DNA from 3 places in the Pseudoalteromonas sp. TAE56 genome. Region 1 is predicted to be linked to each of the others. Evidence: predicted binding sites of a transcription regulator. Region 1 holds the regulator's gene; each other region holds the start of a gene.
What was found. Region 1 encodes sigma-54, which starts transcription at its own class of promoters, with help from an activator protein. Its sites were predicted from a motif close to GTTGGCACGNNNNTNGNNT; they were not measured.

Region 1 (6,551 bases):
CGATGAACAAATTGCTTATATCGGTGATGATGGCCCTGACATGCCCGTTATGGAATTAGTCGGCTTTGCTGTTGCAGTAAATGATGCCCATCCACTTATTAAACGTTTATCACACTATGTAACGCAAATGCCTGGCGGCTTTGGTGCAGTAAGAGAGCTCACCGACTTACTTATGCTTGAAAATGGTAAAGCGTTGACTACACAAGGCACTAGTTCATGAATGCAGCGCGCATAATATTAAGCGTTTTATTCATTAGCTGTATGGTTTGGCTTTGGTACCCTTATTTTACACAACCAAATATTTTGCCTCAGACTGAGCCTGAAGTTATTGCCAAGCCTGATTACATAGCCATTGAACTCAAACAAACAGCCTATGACGAACAAGGTACAATCAGCCACAAAGTAACTGCGGCTAAAATGGAACTATATCAGCAATTAGGTTTCACGTTTTTTGAAAAACCCATTTTTACTTTATATAACGAAAAGCAAACGTGGCAAATAAATGCAGACGAAGCAACATTATACGAAGACAAACAATTAATTTTAGAAGGTAATGTGGTTGCCAAAAACTTAACCGATAACGCCATGATAGACAAAATCAATGCTGATAATATTCAGGTAGATATAAAGCTATTAACAATGCGCTCGGAGCAACCCGTTATCATCACTGGACCCAATTTAAAAATCACCGGCAAAGGCCTAGAAGCCGACTTAAAAACCGAAGTGATAAAACTAATTAACCATACGCGAACCATATATTATGACCAATAAAATATTAAAATCACTTATTATTCCTACACTTATACTAGCATTTAATAGCAGTGCTGCAGAGCCAAATACACAGCCTGCTGCAAATCAAATATCAATAAGCGCCGATAAGCAAGAAGGTCAATTAAAAGCTAATGTCGGGATTTTTGAGAAAAACGTTGAAATTATTCACGGTAACCGCCGTATTACAGCCGACCGTCTCGAAGTACATAAACGCGATGAACTTGGTGATAATAAGCAATTATTAATTGCCACTGGTAGCCCTGCCCACTTTGAAGAGAAGCAATCAGACGGCACGACTATGAGCGCCAGTGCTGACGAAGTACGTTACGATGTATCTAAGCGTTTTTTAACGCTTGTTGGTAATGCACAGGTATCGCAAGCAGGACAAAAAATAAATGCTAAAAGCATTACCTACGACATTGAGCAACAGCTAATCAGTGCCGAAAAAGATGAAAACTCAACTGACCGCGTTCATACAATTTTAGTACCCATTGAAACTAAAAAAAGTAAAAAAAGCGACAAAGGTCAACCATGAGCACATTAAAAGCAGAACTATTAGCAAAGAGCTATAAAGGCCGTGAAGTTGTAAAAAACGTTGGCCTTGAAGTAAAAGCGGGCAGTATTGTTGGCTTACTTGGCCCTAACGGCGCAGGCAAAACAACCACGTTTTATATGATTGTAGGCCTTGTGCCTAGCGATAAAGGTAAAATATCGATAGATGATAACGATATTACTCTTTTACCTATGCATAGTCGTGCTAGATTAGGCATAGGCTACTTACCGCAAGAGTCTTCAATTTTCAGAAAGCTAACTGTTTATCAAAACTTAATGGCTATTTTAGAAACGCGCAAAGAGCTAAATAAACAAACTCGAGAAGATACACTCGATAAATTATTAGATGAATTTAGCATACAACACATTCGCGATAGCCAAGGTATGGCATTATCAGGTGGCGAACGTCGTCGTGTCGAAATAGCACGTGCGCTGGCAGCAGATCCTAAATTTATATTACTGGATGAACCGTTCGCTGGTGTTGATCCAATTTCAGTATTAGATATAAAGAAAATAATAGAACATCTTAAAAATCGTGGGATTGGAGTATTAATTACCGACCATAACGTAAGAGAAACCCTTGATGTTTGTGAAAAAGCCTACATTGTTTCTCATGGGGAGCTGATTGCATCAGGTACTCCAGAACACGTATTAAATGATAAAACAGTACGCGATGTTTACTTAGGCGAGCAATTTAGGCTGTAACATTTACGCCATGTCTTTAAGCATCTGCTAGTATTAATTATAACAACATAAAAGGATTGTTAGAGATACATGAGGCAATCACTACAGCTGCGCATGGGCCAGCAACTTACAATGACTCCACAGCTGCAACAAGCTATTCGTTTGTTGCAACTCAGTACATTGGATCTCCAGCAAGAAATACAAGAAGCTCTCGACAGCAACCCGCTATTAGAGGTTGAAGAACAAGACTACTCAGAAGATGCTGCTGGCAAAAACGAGCAAAAAGCTGATACCGATGACATAACTGTTAGCGCATCTGCCGATGATGCTCCAAGCGAATACGAACAAGATAGTGGTGAAGCACTTGCGAAAGACACGCTAAGTGACGACATGGCTATGGATGTTAGCTGGGATGAGTACATGAGTGCCGCTCCTGCAGCATCATCGGGTCCAATGCCTGAAGATGAATCAATTTATCAAGGTGCCTCTACAGAGACGCTCCATGAGTATTTAATGTGGCAGTTACAATTAACGCCATTTAGCCCTACAGACGAAGCTATTGCTATTGCCATCGTAGAAGCAGTTGATGATTCAGGTATTTTAACACTAAGCTGCGAAGAGATTTTAGAAAGCTTTAATCAAGAAAACGAAGATGATAACGAAGTCGAACTTGATGAAATTGAAGCTGTATTAAAACGCATCCAACTGTTTGATCCTGTTGGTATTGCTGCACGTAGTTTACAAGAGTGTTTGTGTATTCAGCTTAATCAGTTTGATAAAGAAACACCTTACATTAATGAAACAAAAATGATTTTAACCGAGCATATTGATTTATTAGCTGCTCGTGACTATCGTACATTAATGAAGAAAACCAAGCTCAAAGAAGAAGAGCTTAAAGAAGTAATGACATTAATCCATACTCTTAGTCCTAAGCCAGCAGATACTATTGTAAGAGAAGAATCTGAGTATGTTATTCCAGACGTGTCAGTTAAAAAAATTAAAGGCCGCTGGGTTGTTGAGTTAAACCCAGATAGCATGCCTAAAATTCGTGTTAATAGCCAATACGCTGCAATGTCTCGCACTGTGAAATCGAGTGGTGACAGCCAGTTTATTCGCTCGCATTTACAAGAAGCTAAATGGTTTATTAAAAGCTTAGAAAGTAGAAACGACACACTTTTAAAAGTAACTAATTGTATTGTTAAGCAACAACAAGGCTTTTTTGAACACGGCCCTGAAGCAATGAAACCAATGGTTTTAAATGATGTTGCTGAAATGGTAGAAATGCACGAATCAACAATTTCGCGCGTAACAACTCAAAAGTATATGCATACACCCCGTGGTATATTTGAGCTTAAATACTTTTTCTCAAGCCATGTAAGCACCGAAAACGGTGGTGAATGTTCATCTACAGCAATTCGTGCACTTATCCGCAAATTAATCGCTGCAGAAAACTCAGCAAAACCATTGAGTGATAGCAAAATAGCGGATATATTGGCTGAGCAAGGAATTAAAGTAGCAAGACGTACAATCGCAAAATACCGCGAATCTCTGGCTATTCCACCGTCAAATCAACGTAAAAGCTTGATCTAAGACGCAAAAAAAAGAGGGTAATGCTTATGCAACTAAACTTAACTGGTCGTCACGTAGAATTAACCGATTCACTAAGAGACTATATTAATACCAAATTTGCGAAGCTAGAAAGACACTCTGATCATATTAATAATGTTCATGTCATTCTCGATGTAGAAAAATTAAATCAAAAAGCAGAAGCCACAATACATGTAAGTGGTGCTGAGCTATTTGCCTCTACGGAACATCAAGATATGTATGCCGCCATTGACTCGTTGATCGACAAGCTCGATCGACAAGTAATTAAACACAAAGAGAAGCTTGCTCGACACTAATATGATGAAATTAAGCTCACTTATATGCCAGGACTGCAGCAAAGCTGCGGTCCTTTTTAATAGCAAAAAAAGAATTTTAGAGTTCATTAGCGAACTTGCTCACGACAAACTTCCGTATTTACCGCAACAGGATATCCTTACTGCTTTAATGAGTAGAGAGAAACTGGGTAGTACAGGTATTGGCCGTGGCATTGCCATTCCTCATGGTCGAATGAGCGGTGCAGAAGAGCCTTTAGCTTTAGTACTCGTTAGCGAAACTCCAATAAATTTTGATGCAATAGATAATCGTCCTGTTGATATTTTTGTCGCACTCATCGTACCAGATGGCGATAACCAACAGCACTTAAAGACTCTCGCAACCATTGCTGATAAACTAAACAACAAAGATTTTTGTAAACAGTTACGCTGTGCAAAATCAGATGCTGAGCTTTACCAAGTTATTGTCGATCAATCATAGTTTTATAAAGGGTGTTAAATGGAGTTAATTATCATAAGCGGCCGTTCTGGTTCTGGAAAGTCGGTTGCTTTACGCGTTGTAGAAGATTTAGGCTATTATTGCGTAGATAATATTCCAGTTAACTTGCTTCCTTCATTAGTTCGCAGTGTGTCTGATAGCTACGATAAAATTGCTGTTAGCATTGATGTGCGAAACATCCCTAAAGAGCAAGATGAATTTAACGATATTCTTGAATACTTACCAGGCTTTGCAAATCCTACGTTATTTTATTTAGATAGCGACGATCAAACGTTGATAAAACGCTTTTCAGAAACACGCAGGTTACACCCACTATCAATTGACTCGCTGCCTCTTGATTTAGCCATCAAAAAAGAAAAAGAATTACTTGATGTATTAATCACCCGCGCCGACTTTATGATAGACACAACTGATTTAAGCGTTCACCAACTTGCAGAATCTATTCGTGAAAAGATTTTAGGTAAAAAAGATAAGCAACTAATTGTCACGTTTGAATCGTTTGGTTTTAAACACGGTATACCAAAAGAAGCAGACTATGTATTTGATGCGCGTTTTTTACCAAATCCACACTGGGAACCTGAATTAAAACCTTTAAATGGGTTAGATCAACCCGTTAAAGATTATTTGGCCAATCACAGCATAGTGCAAAAATTCACATGGCAAATTCAAACATTTGTACAAACGTGGTTACCGCACTTAGAGCGAAATAACCGCAGTTATTTAACCATAGCTATCGGATGTACAGGCGGACAACATCGCTCTGTATATTTAGCGCAAACTATCGGTGAAAGTTTTGCAATGACACATCCCAATGTAAAAATTCGCCATCGTGAACAAGAAAAATAATAGAGCTGAATAATCACCTGTTCAGCTTAGGTAGAGTAAGTTATGCACTGTGAAGACACTTTTTTAATAAAAAACAAATTAGGCTTACACGCTAGAGCAGCTACTGTGCTTGCGCAGTTAGCAGTACAATTTGATGCGACAATCACATTATTTCAAGATGATAAAGAAGCCGCGGGCGATAGCGTACTTGCACTAATGTTACTTGAAAGTAGCCAAGGCAAAGAAGTAAAAGTTGTATGCAAAGGCCCCGATTCTGAGCAAGCTTTACATGCTGTTGGAGAGTTAATAGCACAACGTTTTAATGAGCAAGAATAAACAGTTATAAAAATAATGCTCGCATTACTAACGCCTCAACTAAAACAGATATATAAATACGGTTAGTGACGCCAGTTAACTCACCTCTCCCCATAAAGTAATATAAAAATTTATAAAGGACGCCAATGCCTGAAGCTTTTGAACAAGATTACCCACTACAGCAACTAAAACAAGTGACTAAGTCACTCAATAGTGGTCAATTTGTTCAAGTTAGGCGCATGCTCGCAAAAACAGCTCCTTGTGATACCGCATTATTATTAGAATCATCCCCCCATAAAATTCGCCGACTTCTCTGGCAGTTGGTTGATCCTGATGTGCAAGGCGATGTTCTTGAAGAACTATCAGAAGATGTTCGCTTAGGCATTATTGCCCAGATGGAACCTAAGCACATTGCAGCCGCAACAGAGGATATGGGCCACGATGACTTAGGTGAAGTATTACGTAGTCTGCCAGATACCGTTTATAAAGACGTTGTTAGCGCAATGGACATTCAAGACCGTGAACGTGCAACACAAGCACTTTCGTATCAAGAGCGCTCTGCTGGCGCGCTAATGAACACCGATACGGTGACCATTCGCCCTGACGTTACGCTTGATGTTGTACTTAGGTATATTAGGCTACGCGGCGAGTTACCAGAAGGTACCGATGACTTGTATGTTGTTGATAAGCATAATTGCTTTATAGGCGCTTTATCACTCAGTACATTATTAACTAACCCGCCAGAAAAAATTGTTCGCGATTTAATGGATGAAGATTGTGAGTCTATCCCAATCTCTATGGATGAAAGTGAAGTCGCGCAATTATTTGAACGTCATAATTGGATATCGGCCCCCGTAGTTGATGATAACGATCAGCTCCTTGGTCGTGTAACTATCGATGACATCGTTGACGTAATAAGAGAAGATGCGGAGCATAGCTTACTAAGTTTAGCCGGTCTTGATGATGAAGAAGATACCTTTGCACCAGTACTAAAAAGCTCTAAAAAACGCTCAGTTTGGTTAGGT
Region 2 (6,551 bases), on a different contig from region 1:
GGTATTCAGGATTAAAGCAATGGTCTGAACTATGCCCCGACTTTGTAAAGATTGACCGCTATTTTATTGATCATTGTGATGAAAGCGAAGTTAAAAAAGAGTTTTTGAAATCTATTACCGTTCTGGCTAGAGCTACTAATACTCAGGTTATTGCCGAAGGCATAGAGCGCGCAGAAGAGCTTACATTGGTAGAGAATTTAGGTATTAGTAATGTACAAGGGTTTTTACTCGAAAAGCCAAGCATAAAGCCAAGTGAGGACTTCAGCTCAGAACAGCTGCAGGCACTTTCATTTGTGCAAACAAACGCATTATTAGATCAATCAATGGCCATAGGTCGCCTATCGATTACGCAACCTGCAATAAATAGTGATACTCGTTGTAAAGATGCACATAAGCTCTTTGAGCAAGATAAATTACTTATAAGTATTGCAGTGTTAAGTACTGAAAAGCAGCCAATAGGGCTACTTCACAGAGATCAATTAACAGAAGTTTTTGCAGCGCCCTATGGACATGCCCTTTACGATAAACGCCCAGTTACTGCACTTATGGATAAGCAGCCCTTAGTCGTTGATGAAAACCAATTACTCGATACCGTAAGTAAGCAAATAACTGAGCAAGACTTTGATATACGCCGCCATATAGTGATAACTAGAGAAAAAGCTTATTTAGGATTAGCGCCGCTTCGCGATATTTTAAAACACATAACCGAAGAAAAAATACGTCATGCACAACATGCTAATCCGCTTACTATGCTCCCTGGTAATGTAGCAATTAATGAGGCTATAGAGCAGCGATTAAGAGGTAGTAATTCGTTTTCACTCGCGTATATAGACCTTAATCATTTTAAGCAATTTAATGACTTATATGGCTACGCTAGCGGCGACAGTGTAATTAAACTATTAGCTGATGTAACAGTGCAAGCGTGTAAAAATAGTGCTAACTTTGTAGGGCATATAGGTGGCGATGACTTTATGGTGGTGTTTGATCAGCACAACGCTGTTGATATATGTAATACCATTATTGAGCAATTTGAACACCAGTCTCGTATATTTTTTACACCTGAGCACATAAAGAGCAAAGGGTATTGGGCCACAAATCGTGAAGGAGAAAAGCAATTTGTGCCTTTACTAACGTTATCGATTGGCTTAGTTGTGCCTGATTTACAGCAATGTAAAAACAGCCATCAGGTTGCAGCACTTGCAACTGATGCTAAAAAAGAGGCCAAACGTTATCGCCATAGTTATTTGTTTATTTGCAAACGTAAAGGGCCAGCTCCCGCTGTGGTGCGCTTAGTAAGCAATAAGCAGGTGATTTAAATAAAGTAGGTAATTGTTATGTTGCCAATAAAAATTTCTATTAGTGTATTAACTCTGTTTGTAAGTTTTGCACTTGTGGCGCAAGAGCAAATAATTAATGTAGCTCAAAAGCAAGATACCCAAAATGCTCGTGAAGAGTACCTTAATGAGTTATTAGTACGTGCACTTGAAAGTGTTAACTACCCCGGTGTTATCCGAATGACCTCCATATCAGATCTGCAAAAGCGTAAGTTAATAAACCTAGATGATAACGAATTAGATATGTATTGGAGTATGAGTAGTCCAGAGCGAGAGACGCTCGCTTTGGCAATAAAAATTCCACTATTTAAAGGCTATATAGGTAAGCGAGCTTTGCTCACTAATAAACAAAATGTAGCACGTTTTAAAAACGTAAAAACTCTTGAGCAGCTAGGAGAGTTTTCAGCAGTGCAAGGTCACAACTGGCCAGATACAAGAATCATGTCGTACAACGGGCTACATGTAAGGCCGCTTACTAACTACCAAGCCATGTTTACTCTAACAAGCCGTGGGCGAATAGATTACTTTCCTCGCTCGTTTATTGAGGTTAATTCCGAACTTATCGAAAACAAGCAAAGTAACCTTGTTGTGGTGCCAAACTTGTACATAAGCTACCCAACGGGGATTTATTATTTTGTGACTAAAAGTAAACCTGAATTGGCAAAGGCTATTGAAGAGGGGTTAATTGTGATGCAGAAAAACGGCGAGTTTGATGCATTATTTGATGAATACTTCGCAAAGGATTTAAATACTTTACCGTATACAAAAGGCAAAACGGTTGAGATTAAACTCGATAACCCTTATTTTTAGGCACAAAAAAAGGAGCCTGAGCTCCTTTTTAGCATGCTATTAATAGCATTAAATTAGCGAAGTAACGACTCAGTTAATACTGGACGAATTTCACGAATAATTGCTTGAGTCAATTTTGGTGAACCACAGATAATATTGCCGCTGTGGTTATAGTTATTACCACCAGCGAAATCTACAACCATACCGCCGGCTTCTTTAACCATAAGTTCGCCTGCAGCAGAGTTCCAAGGTTTTAAACCAATTTCAAAAAAACCATCAACACGGCCAGCAGCAACGTATGCCATATCTAAAGCAGAACAACCTGCGCGACGAATGTCTGCAGTGTGTACAAACAATGCTTTAAACGCTTCAGTGTATGCGTCCATGTGGTTTTTGTTTTTGAAAGGGAAGCCAGTAGCAAGTACAGTGCCTGCAAGGACCGTTGTTTTGCTAACACGTAGACGTTTGCTGTTTAACTGAGTGCCTTGTCCGCGAGACGCAGTGAAAAGCTCGCCACGAATTGGATCATAAATAACAGCTTGGTCTAAACGACCTTTAACTTTAAGTGCGATAGAAACCGCGTAATGAGGGATACCTTTGATGAAGTTAGTTGTTCCATCGATAGGATCTACAATCCATTGGTAATCATCATCCTTGCCTTTATGCTCACCTAATTCCTCACCAACAATAGAGTGAGTAGGGTAAGACTGTAAAATAGTGTCACGAATTACGGCTTCGGCTTCTTTATCAATGTTAGTTACTAAGTCGTTAGCGCCTTTTTGTTGCACTTCAACTTTTGATAAATCTTCACTTGCGCGAAGTAAAATTTTGCCTGCGTTGCGCGCAGCGCGAACCGCAATGTTTAACATTGGATGCATGGTATTACCTTTGGGTTGTAAAAGAACGTTTATATATTTCAGCCGGCGTATTTTAGCGACTTTTGACATAAAGTAAACAATAAACCCCAAATACTTATGTTTGTTTTTTATACAAGATTGAAATGTGTATATATTTTTAAAAAATAATAATGAGCAATTAATAAGTCATTATGTTCCTTTATATGTTTATTAAATCGAATTAATTGTAAATAACGCTTTACCTAAAGTTAGCTTGAGGTTTTATCGTGCTCCTAACTTAATTGATAGGACAACATAATGTATTTAGAGCACGTAAACTTAGTCGCGAGTGATATAGATAGTATGCTTAAATTTTACCGAGCTGTATTTCCACATTGGTCGATTAGAAGTGAGGGCAGAGGCGATTGGCATGGAAAACCAAGACGCTGGGTACACTTTGGGGATGACACGCATTATATTGCGATAAGCGATCATGGTGAGGGTGAAAACAGAAACTTATCGGGCCATCAAGTTGGTTTTGCACACTTTGCTTATGTAACTAGTAACTTAAATGAAGTAGTAGCACGCTTAAATAAAACGGGTTTTGGGATAAGTAAGCAAGGTAGTGAGAACCCTTTTAGAAAGAATGTTTATTTTATTGACCCCGCAGGGTTTGAAGTAGAATTTGTAGAATATTTAAGTGATATCCCAAGTGAGCGAAATAACGATTTATAATAGGTTAAGCACCGCAAAGTGCGGTGCTTAACGAAGCTTTATGAACGATTATTACCCGTGCCAAACTGAGTTTTTAGCTCATTTGCAAAGCTCATAAATTTTTCTTTAATTGTGCGCTTTATTTTTACTTCGACTGAGCCCATTACTGCCTTTCCTTCAATGTGAATAGTAGGACCTTGGCGTTTGTTAAGCGACACAGATTTATTTTCAAGACTACTTAAAATACAAAACATTTTAGACACTACATTTACATGCTCTGGTACGTAAATCTCATCACTACCAAAAATACAGTTAACGTGAATAGTTACATTTTGATGCGCAAAAATGGCATCGGTAAAATCTAGCACCACCGATCCCATAAAGTTACTCAAATATATATTCTTTGGCACGACCCACTGACCGCTTCGCTCGTTAGAGCCTAAAATGCTGCGTAATGTAAAATCATCATCACTGTTTTGTTGTGCACTATAATGTGGTGTAAATTGCGATTGTTTTTCTGCTTTATATTGCTGATCAGTATTAAGTGTTAAATCTTCTACTAAGGCTAAAAGAGCTTCGTTATTAGGTGCATCCATCGCGTTATCTAAGCGTCTCTCAAATGCATCAACAGAAATCACCCCATGACTGTAATTATAAATTAATTGATCAATTACTTGTTCGCGTACTTGCTCTATTGGGCGGTCTTCGACTTTTACAGACATGGGGCATTCCTTATTATGTTTGCTATTAATACTGCTTCTGATGTTTATATGCAAAGCACGCACCAAATATAATAATCTTAACTATCAATGGTTTAATTTTCAATGATGTTTTATGTTTTGTTATATTAACGATAGATTAACCAAAAATGCAATTATCTAGTTATTTTCACTATTTGAGAAAGTTTTACCGAGTAGCCTGTAAATAGTTACACTGCTATAGATAGTGCCTTATCCCAGAATTACATCAAGTAATTGAAATATATATAGAAATAAAGTTGGCCTAAAGCTCGCATTAGTTAAAGTGTCTTTAATCAAAAGGAGAAAGATTATGAAAACATTTAACAAATCTATTATCGCAGCTCTAGTTCTTGGTACTACGGCTATGGGTGCCCAAGCAAACAGCTGGGAAAACGAAAGTAAAGATGCTTGGATTGATGGTAAGGCAGAAACAGTTCTACTTATGAACACTAATCTAAACAACTTTGACATTAACACTGATGTAAAAAATGGCAAGGTAGTACTTACAGGTAAAGTTAATAGCGAGCTTGATAAAGAGCTAGCAGAAGAACTTGTACTTAGCCTAGATGGCGTATCTGATGTTGAAAACAGCCTTACCGTTGTTAAAAGCATGGACACAAAAGATAGAAATAAAGACATGATGGACGATGATGATAACGACCTAACGGACGCTAAAATCACCACTGTAATCACAACTCGCTTCCTGTTTGATTCAGAAGTTGGTGGTACAGACATCGATGTTGATACCGACAACGGTATAGTAACTCTGAATGGCTCAGTAGAGTCTGAAGCTGAAAAACAACTAGCAGTTAAAATTGCTAAAAATGCTGAAGATGTTCGTGACGTAGTTGATAAACTATCTATTACTGCTGAATAACACAGTATAGTTAAGGCCCACTAACACTGGGCTTTACGCCTTTTTAATGCTTAATTTAAATGGAGTTTAATCATGGATATTATTCGTATAATACTTTCAGTTTTATTGCCGCCATTAGGTGTATTTTTGCAAGTTGGCTTAGGTATGCATTTTTGGCTAAATATTTTATTAACACTGTTAGGTTACTTCCCAGGGTTAATACATGCAATCTACATTATTGCGAAAAAATAATGACAGATTATATATTGTGTAAGCCGACTACTGAGGTTTAGCTAAATAAAAAACTTCAGTACTGATCGGCTCACAATATTAGTTTTTAAAGTAAATATTTATTATCAAAATCTAATTTTTAATTTACTCAAACTAAGTGATTTATGTCTTGTAACTCACTCCCAACATTCCCTCAGCCACACCTATCGTTTACTTCAATTAAGCTTTCTAACTAACAGTAGTGTTCTGATTCTGTATTGATGCCATTTGGGAAATCTTTAACATTAGTTTATTTATATATCTACAATACGCGATTAATTACTCTATTATTAAGTGGCAATATTACCATCACTTCTAGTGTTATCATTAAACCGAGTTTTTACGCATATTGAGGTAGCTAATTGAATATTCGACTTATACTGTCAGGCGTTGTGTCATTCATTTTTTATTTTAGTTGGGCCTACTGGGCAAACAGTTCGGCAGATATTGCTAAATCGGTCACGCTTCAAGCTGCATTAGTGCAAGGTTTGTATAGTGGATTTGTAACGCTGTTTTTTACTTTTATTTTAGAAGAGGTCGTCAACAAGTATAAATCTAGTTATGTAACGCTTGCGTTTGTAACTCCAATTATTTGTATGTTTCATTCTAAAACACCACAAAACGTAGCAATACGCCAAAGCTTCAATAATGCAATTAACTCTAGCGCCTCGCACCTAAATAACAAAAAAATAGCAGGTGTACTTTTCGCGCCTATTATTCCAATTACAGTTCAATCAAGCTTAGTGATTATAGTGAATGTAATTAATGAGACACCTAATTTGGCACTTACAGTAGCCCCAAGCATATTTTTTACAGCCTTGTATGCCTACACATATATGTTAGCTTTACTTAAAAAATAGAGCGTTAAATATAAAAGACTACATGTTGAAGGAAGGTTTTTATAATTTAGTGCAGAGAATATCATGAGAAATATCTTGTATTTTATGTTTATACCCGCCTAAAAGATTACTATTTAAGCAGTTAGCTTGCTGATTATTAAAATAAAGGTTTT
Region 3 (6,551 bases), on a different contig from region 1:
GAATAAGCTTGGTTGAACGTTTTATGGTTATCGGCCGTTGCTGTTGTTTCTACGTTTAAGCGTACTAACTCACCATTTTGTAAATCAGCTAATTTTAAACCATTACGGTTATCGTCAAAACCGCCTTCGTTAAACTCAAGTGTAAAGGTGTCGCCTGTTGCGGGTGTGCCTTCTATATCAAAATCGAATCCGTAGGTATCAAATGGAGCACCCGCTTGCGATAACATTCCTTTTGCAGGAGGCGTAATAGTAAAAGTATTCGTTCCGCTATTATCAGTAATTTGATATTCGTTAGCATTACCTGTTTTAACAAGCGTTATTTCACCGTTCGTTAAGCTTGGTGTTGAAGTAAAACCACCGGAGGTAACACTTGTTACTTCTCCGGCTGAAATAGTAGCGGTACCTATATTATCTATACTGTTTGCTGTACGAATAGGTGATGCTAATGCTAAATCTTCTGCGCGCCCTGTTGCAAGTGTAATACTTGAAGCGGCATCTGAATTAAGTTTTATTTGAAACTGATCGCCTTCAACACCTGCCCCAGATACATTTACTTGAAGACCAAATGATTCGCCTGAGGTTATAGTCGATGAATCAATAACACCTGACGATATATCAGCAAGTGAAGGCTGCCCTAACGGATCGCCTTTGTTATCTATAGGCTGAATACTTACTTCGTTGGCATTGCCTGTATAGGTAATAATAAAGTCACTGGCAGGAAGTTCACTGCCTTTACCTGGCTCTACCGTTGCAGTCATACCTGCAGTGCCCGTGTTAGCTTGATACGCATAAGCGCCAACGGTAGGTATATTAAAAATATTACCCCCTAGCTGACCTGTTGCATCCATACCGAGTTTGTTTTGTTCGTTAAATGCATCAGCTATCGCTAAGCCCATTTGACCAATTTGGTTTTGCGCAGGGACTAATATGTCATCTCTAAAAGCAAGTAAGCCGCCAATTTTTCCTTTAAGCTTACTTACATCAACTTCAAGCGGCACTGCTTTGCCACCATTAACGTCAAGCGTGAATTCTTTAAAGTTAGGATCAGGATCCCCTGTCATCGAAAATAAGTTAAATGCGCCATTTTGCATAACAACCGCTTCGCCTGTGCCCATAAAAACGAGTTTTTCGCCATTTGGACCATCAAGCGTTTCTATGTCTATTAGCTCTGATAAGTCGCGTATTGCTTTATCTCGTTCGTTATAGGTAGAGCTCGCATCTGCGGCATTATTAGTGCCATTAACTGCTGCAATATTTTGATTTAGCGTACTAATACTTTGAATGAGTGAGTTTGCTTCATCTGAAAATATTTCGAGCTGCTCGTTTACTATACTTTTTTGATCAAGCACGATGCCCGAAAGCCTATCCATTTGCTCAATTAAGCTTTGCGCATCTGTCATTACTAATGAGCGAGCAACGGTAGACGACGGCTGATTTAGCGCTTCTTGTACATTATTAAATAAAGAGTTAATACCAGTCGAAAGGTTATTCGACTCTTCAGAAAAAATAGTATCAACTCGATTAGCCTCAGTAATAAACTGATCGAAAAACGATTTATTAGAGGTGTCACGATTTAGCTGTGACTGAGCAAACTCGTTTAATAATCGGTATGTTTCGCCTCGCCCTACTTGGTTATCAACCATAGTAGTAAACTCTGTACGCTCGCGCACATAGCCTTCGGTATTAACATTGGCGATATTTTTACTTGTCGTTTGCAGTAGCTCCGAACTTGCTCTAACCCCAGAACTGGCAATGTTTAATAAATTAAACGACATGTTACTCTACTCCTTGGCGGATCACGTTTGCCGCAATGTCTTTTAGCTGGCTGCTATTGAGCACTTTTTTTATTTTGCTGGCATAATTTGGATCGGTTGCATAACCTGCTTTTTGTAATGAATCTAAAAAGTCATTTGGTTTTGCAGTATTTTGTAATGCTTCTTTGTAGCGTGGGTTTTGCGTTAAAAAATCAACGAAGTCGTTCACGCTATCTTTAATTGAATCGTAGGCTCTAAAGCTGGCTTGTTTTTTAACGGGTGTACCTTGCTCAAACTCAAGCGTTACTTTGCTTGCTTTGTCGCCTTCCCAGCTTTTATCTGACTTAATATTAAATAAGTTGTTTGAGCTGCCACCGTCACTTTTATTAATAATGTGTTTACCCCAACCGGTTTCAAGTGCCGCTTGTGCAACCATTACAGCTGGGTTTAAACCAATTTTTTGCGCTGCAGTTTTAGCGTGTTCCCACACTGAACTTACAAACTCTTCTGCATTTTTAAATGTTGGGCTATCGGTTTTAGACCCTGCAGTATCGACTTTAGGCTCAGCAATATCGGCTTTAGTGTTATTAACGATAAGATCGGATTGCTTATTTTTTTGCTCATGAGGAAGAGCAGATCCCACTTGTGTATCGCTAAAAATATCGTTGGTTGTTCTAAGCACCGAGCCTGGCATAAAGTTTTTAGACTCAGGCGATAACTGCTGAACAATTAAATCGGCAAGGCCTAATGAGCCATTTGAAGAAAGCTCTGTTGAAAGTTGCTGGTCGTGCATTTCTTCAAAAAACTTTACGCCACTTGAATTAAATGGGCTGTCTTTGTCTTCAAATGCTTCGTTAGCTTTGCGCATTCCTTTGAGCAGCATTTGCGTAAAAATAGCTTCAAATTGTGCGGCCGCTTTTTTGAGCGCAGCTTTAGATGCATCAGTTGATGCATCGCCACTGGTTAAGGCTTCTTTACGAAGTGAATCTAAGTTGCCTAAATCAAAAAAGTTTTGTTTATCGAGGTGATTAGTTTCCATCGGCTTTTTGACACAAAATGAATAATGCAGTTAAAAATGCAAAAATTGAGCCACTACCGATAAAACGAGGGAGATAAAAATAATAAACTTAAGTTGCTGTAAATAAAAAGCCCTATATCTTGTTTCAAAAATATAGGGCTTAAGTAATACGTTATTTATTGGCTTGAGTTATTTATATAACAACTAACTGTCCGTTAATTGCGCCGGCTTCTTTTAGTGCTTCTAAAATAGCCATTAGATCACCAGGCGCTGCGCCTACTTCGTTAATTGCGCGAACTAAATCGTCAAGGCTTACACCTGGATTAAATACAAAGGCGCGCGAGTCATCTTGATTTACATCAATAATGCTCTGCTGCGTGACAACAGTATCACCGTTTGCTAGCGGGTTTGGTTGTGACACGTTTTGTTGTTCTGCAATTGTTACTGTTAAGCCACCGTGAGTTATAGCGGCAGGCTGAAGCTTAACGTTTTTACCAATGACAATTGTACCAGTGCGCGAGTTAACTATAATTTTAGCGGCCATATCAGCTGGCTTAAACTCTAAGTTTTCGAGTGTCGATAAGTACGATACACGTTGGGATGCATCGCGTGGAGCTATAACACGAATAGAAACAGAATCAATTGCCTGTGCGCTATTTGGGCCAACTAAGTCATTAATTGTTTTTTCTAGGCGTTTTGCCGTTGTAAAGTCTGGGCGGTTTAAATTAAAAGTAATGTAATCGCCTTGCATAAATGGGCTTTCCACGGCGCGCTCAACTGTAGCGCCATTTGGTATACGACCAACTGTAGGGGTGTTAATTACAACTCTACTACCATCAAGGCCTTGTGCGCCTAAGCCACCGACAATTAAACTACCTTGTGCAATTGCGTACACGTTACCGTCTACACCTTTTAAAAAAGTTTGTAGTAAAGTACCGCCACGTAAGCTGCCTGCACTACCAATAGAAGAAACCGTAATATCGATTGCTTGCCCAGGCTTTCTAAATGCAGGTAGTTCTGCATGCACCGCCACAGCGGCAACATTTTTAATTTTAGGACTTTGAGTTGAAGGTAGCGTAATACCAAAGCTGTTCAACATGCCTCTAAAACTTTGTTGTGTATATGAGTTTTGCTCGCCAGTGCCCGGTAAACCAACCACTAAGCCATAACCAACTAGCTGGTTAGAGCGTACGCCTTCAACCATAGACACATCTTTTATGCGCTCAGCACTGGCAGTAAAATGCCAACCTAATAACACAACTAAACATAAAGCTTTAAGGCTATTCATGTTGTTACCCTCTAAAATGGAAACAGCGAACTGCTAAAGAAACGTGTAAGCCAACCAGGACTTTGCGCTTCTTGCGTTTGCCCTTTACCTGAGTATTGAATACGTGCATTAGCAATACGGTTTGATTCCACCGTATTATCGGCACTTACGTCTTGAGGGCGTACGAGCCCTTCTAAACGAATAAACTCTTCGCCGGTATTAAGCGTTAGCCATTTTTCACCGCGTATAACTAAATTACCGTTAGGTAAAACGCGCATTACATTAACCGAAATATCGCCCACTAAGCTGTTTGACTGGTTTGACTTTGAATCGCCTGTAAACGACGAATCGCTGCCAATACCAAACTGAATGCTATCGCCACCTATATTGACAGGTAGGCCACCTAATCCAATAACGGGGTCTAAGCTTGCCTCAGTTTCTTTGTCTGTTTCTGTTTTGGCGGCTTTTGTTGCTTGAGTAGACTCTTGCAACTTAACCGTGATTATATCGCCAGTACGTAGCGCTTTTTTATCAGAATATAAGTCGTTTGATGTATGAGTATTAAACAATGAACCTGTGGCTACCAGCGGCTCTAAAATAGGCTCGGGGTACATAGGAGCGTAGTAAGGGTCGTCCTGCACTACTTCACTATTTTGCGTAGACATACAGCCACTTAAAAATAATGTGCCCGCTGCAAATAAAATAATATTACGCATAATTCCCCCTACTCTATTAAAGCTGTTGATTGATGTAACTCATCATTTCGTCAACGGCCGAAATTACTTTTGAGTTCATTTCGTAAATACGCTGAGTTTCAATTAGGTTTACGAGCTCTTCAGTTACATTTACGTTTGAAGTTTCAAGTGAGCCTTGAATAATGCTCCCTAACCCTTCAACACCCGGGTTACCTTGTACCGGTGCACCACTTACAGCGGTTTCGGTATAAAGGTTTTGACCAATTGGCTCAAGGCCTGATGGATTAATAAAGTCACTAATTGTTAGCTGACCAATTACAACGTTATCGGCTTGCCCTGCAACACGTACAGATACTTCGCCGTCTTGCGAAACCGTAATTGATTGCGCGTCATCAGGTACATTCATTTCTGGCTGAATAACGTAACCAGCGCCCGATGTAACAATTCGTCCATCGCCATCGGTAGTAAACTGACCATTGCGCGAGTAAGCAATATTGCCATCTGGTTGCAGTACTTCAAAAAAGCCTTCACCAGAAATCATCCAATCTAGTGAGTTTTCGGTGGTCAACATGTTGCCTTGCGTAAACTCTTTTTGGTTAGCTACAACTTTAGCACCCGCACCTAACATTAAACCCGACGGCATTTCGGTATCTTGCGATGAACGACCACCTGGTTGATTAATATTTTGATAAAGTAAATCTTCAAATATAGCGCGGCTTTTTTTGTAACCTACGGTACTCGCATTCGCTAAGTTATTTGAAATAACCGATATATCGGTTTGTTGAGCGTCTAGCCCAGTTTTACTGATCCACAATGCTGGATTCATAATCGTGTCCTCACTTTAAAGTTAAACTATGCGTAATAACTGATCTTGACGCTCGTCAATTTCTTCAGCTGTTTTCATTAATTTCACTTGTAATTCGAATTGGCGCTGGTGGCTTATCATGTCGACCATTTCATGAACAGGGTTCACATTCGACATTTCAAGCGAACCACTTAAAACTTTTACATTGGCAGAGGTATCTACTGTTACATTTGCTTTTGGTCTAAATAAACCATCGTTACCTTTTTCGAGCTGTGAGCTATTTGCTTCTACCACTCTAAGCGTATCTATTTCTTCTAAAAAGTTAGCGGGAGCGCCCTGTGGTCGAACTTGAATAGCGCCATCTTGGCTAAACCCTATTTTTTCGACTGGGACGGGTAAAATAACAGGTCCACCTTCGCCAATAACTTGACGACCGTGGCTGGTTACGAGCATGCCTTGAGCAGTAACGTTTAACGTACCCACTTTTGTGTAAGCTTCATTACCGGAGGCATCTTGCACAGCAAGCCATGCGTTATCGCTCATCGCGATATCTAAGTCGCGCCCGGTTTGAACAATGCCACCCGATACCATGTTAGAACCCGGACGCTCTTGCATTGAAAATACACGGGTAGGCAAACCTTCGCCAAACGCTTGCATAGAACGCGCCTGCGCAAAGTCGGCTTTAAATCCTGTTGTATTTGCATTCGCCAAATTATTGGCTTTAAGCGCAAGCCCTTGCAGGCTTTGCTTAGCGCCAGAGGCTGCAATGTAGACCATTTTGTCCATAGTATCGACTCACATAAAAAATCTCTGAACTTATAAATGCAAAATAGGTGCCAGATTAAATTTGACGCAACATTGAGAGGTATTTAGAAAGGCTTACAAAGAGGACTTATAAAAAAGGCTGCAAAAATGCAGCCTAATATATTCAATGGGGTTTAACTTATCGAATCTGCAAAATACTTTGCTGAATTGTTGAGTTAACTTCAAGCGCACGTGAGTTTGCTTGGTA

Region 2: L656_RS0117645 (BON domain-containing protein) is a predicted target of sigma-54. The motif match lies at 4,670-4,688, and genes of this name have one in related genera.
Region 3: flgJ (flagellar assembly peptidoglycan hydrolase FlgJ) is a predicted target of sigma-54. The motif match lies at 2,830-2,848, and genes of this name have one in related genera.

The regions. Positions count from the first base shown of each region.
Region 1 is NZ_AUTN01000103.1:16,914-23,464, reverse strand. Features, by position in the region: gene kdsC (3-deoxy-manno-octulosonate-8-phosphatase KdsC) at 1-220, shown strand, start outside; gene lptC (LPS export ABC transporter periplasmic protein LptC) at 217-771, shown strand; gene lptA (lipopolysaccharide transport periplasmic protein LptA) at 761-1,306, shown strand; gene lptB (LPS export ABC transporter ATP-binding protein) at 1,303-2,028, shown strand; gene L656_RS0111060 (RNA polymerase factor sigma-54) at 2,098-3,597, shown strand; gene hpf (ribosome hibernation promoting factor) at 3,624-3,911, shown strand; gene ptsN (PTS IIA-like nitrogen regulatory protein PtsN) at 3,916-4,368, shown strand; gene rapZ (RNase adapter RapZ) at 4,387-5,232, shown strand; gene L656_RS0111040 (HPr family phosphocarrier protein) at 5,275-5,547, shown strand; gene mgtE (magnesium transporter) at 5,673-6,551, shown strand, end outside.
Region 2 is NZ_AUTN01000143.1:65,641-72,191, reverse strand. Features, by position in the region: gene L656_RS0117670 (GGDEF domain-containing protein) at 1-1,316, shown strand, start outside; gene L656_RS0117665 (substrate-binding periplasmic protein) at 1,335-2,144, shown strand; gene suhB (inositol-1-monophosphatase) at 2,198-3,001, opposite strand; gene L656_RS0117655 (VOC family protein) at 3,278-3,694, shown strand; gene L656_RS0117650 (LiaF domain-containing protein) at 3,733-4,395, opposite strand; gene L656_RS0117645 (BON domain-containing protein) at 4,724-5,290, shown strand; gene L656_RS1000000122875 (YqaE/Pmp3 family membrane protein) at 5,363-5,521, shown strand; gene L656_RS0117635 (hypothetical protein) at 5,902-6,399, shown strand.
Region 3 is NZ_AUTN01000102.1:48,369-54,919, forward strand. Features, by position in the region: gene flgK (flagellar hook-associated protein FlgK) at 1-1,775, opposite strand, end outside; gene flgJ (flagellar assembly peptidoglycan hydrolase FlgJ) at 1,777-2,793, opposite strand; gene L656_RS0110855 (flagellar basal body P-ring protein FlgI) at 2,966-4,060, opposite strand; gene flgH (flagellar basal body L-ring protein FlgH) at 4,072-4,755, opposite strand; gene flgG (flagellar basal-body rod protein FlgG) at 4,772-5,560, opposite strand; gene L656_RS0110870 (flagellar basal body rod protein FlgF) at 5,582-6,325, opposite strand; gene flgE (flagellar hook protein FlgE) at 6,483-6,551, opposite strand, start outside.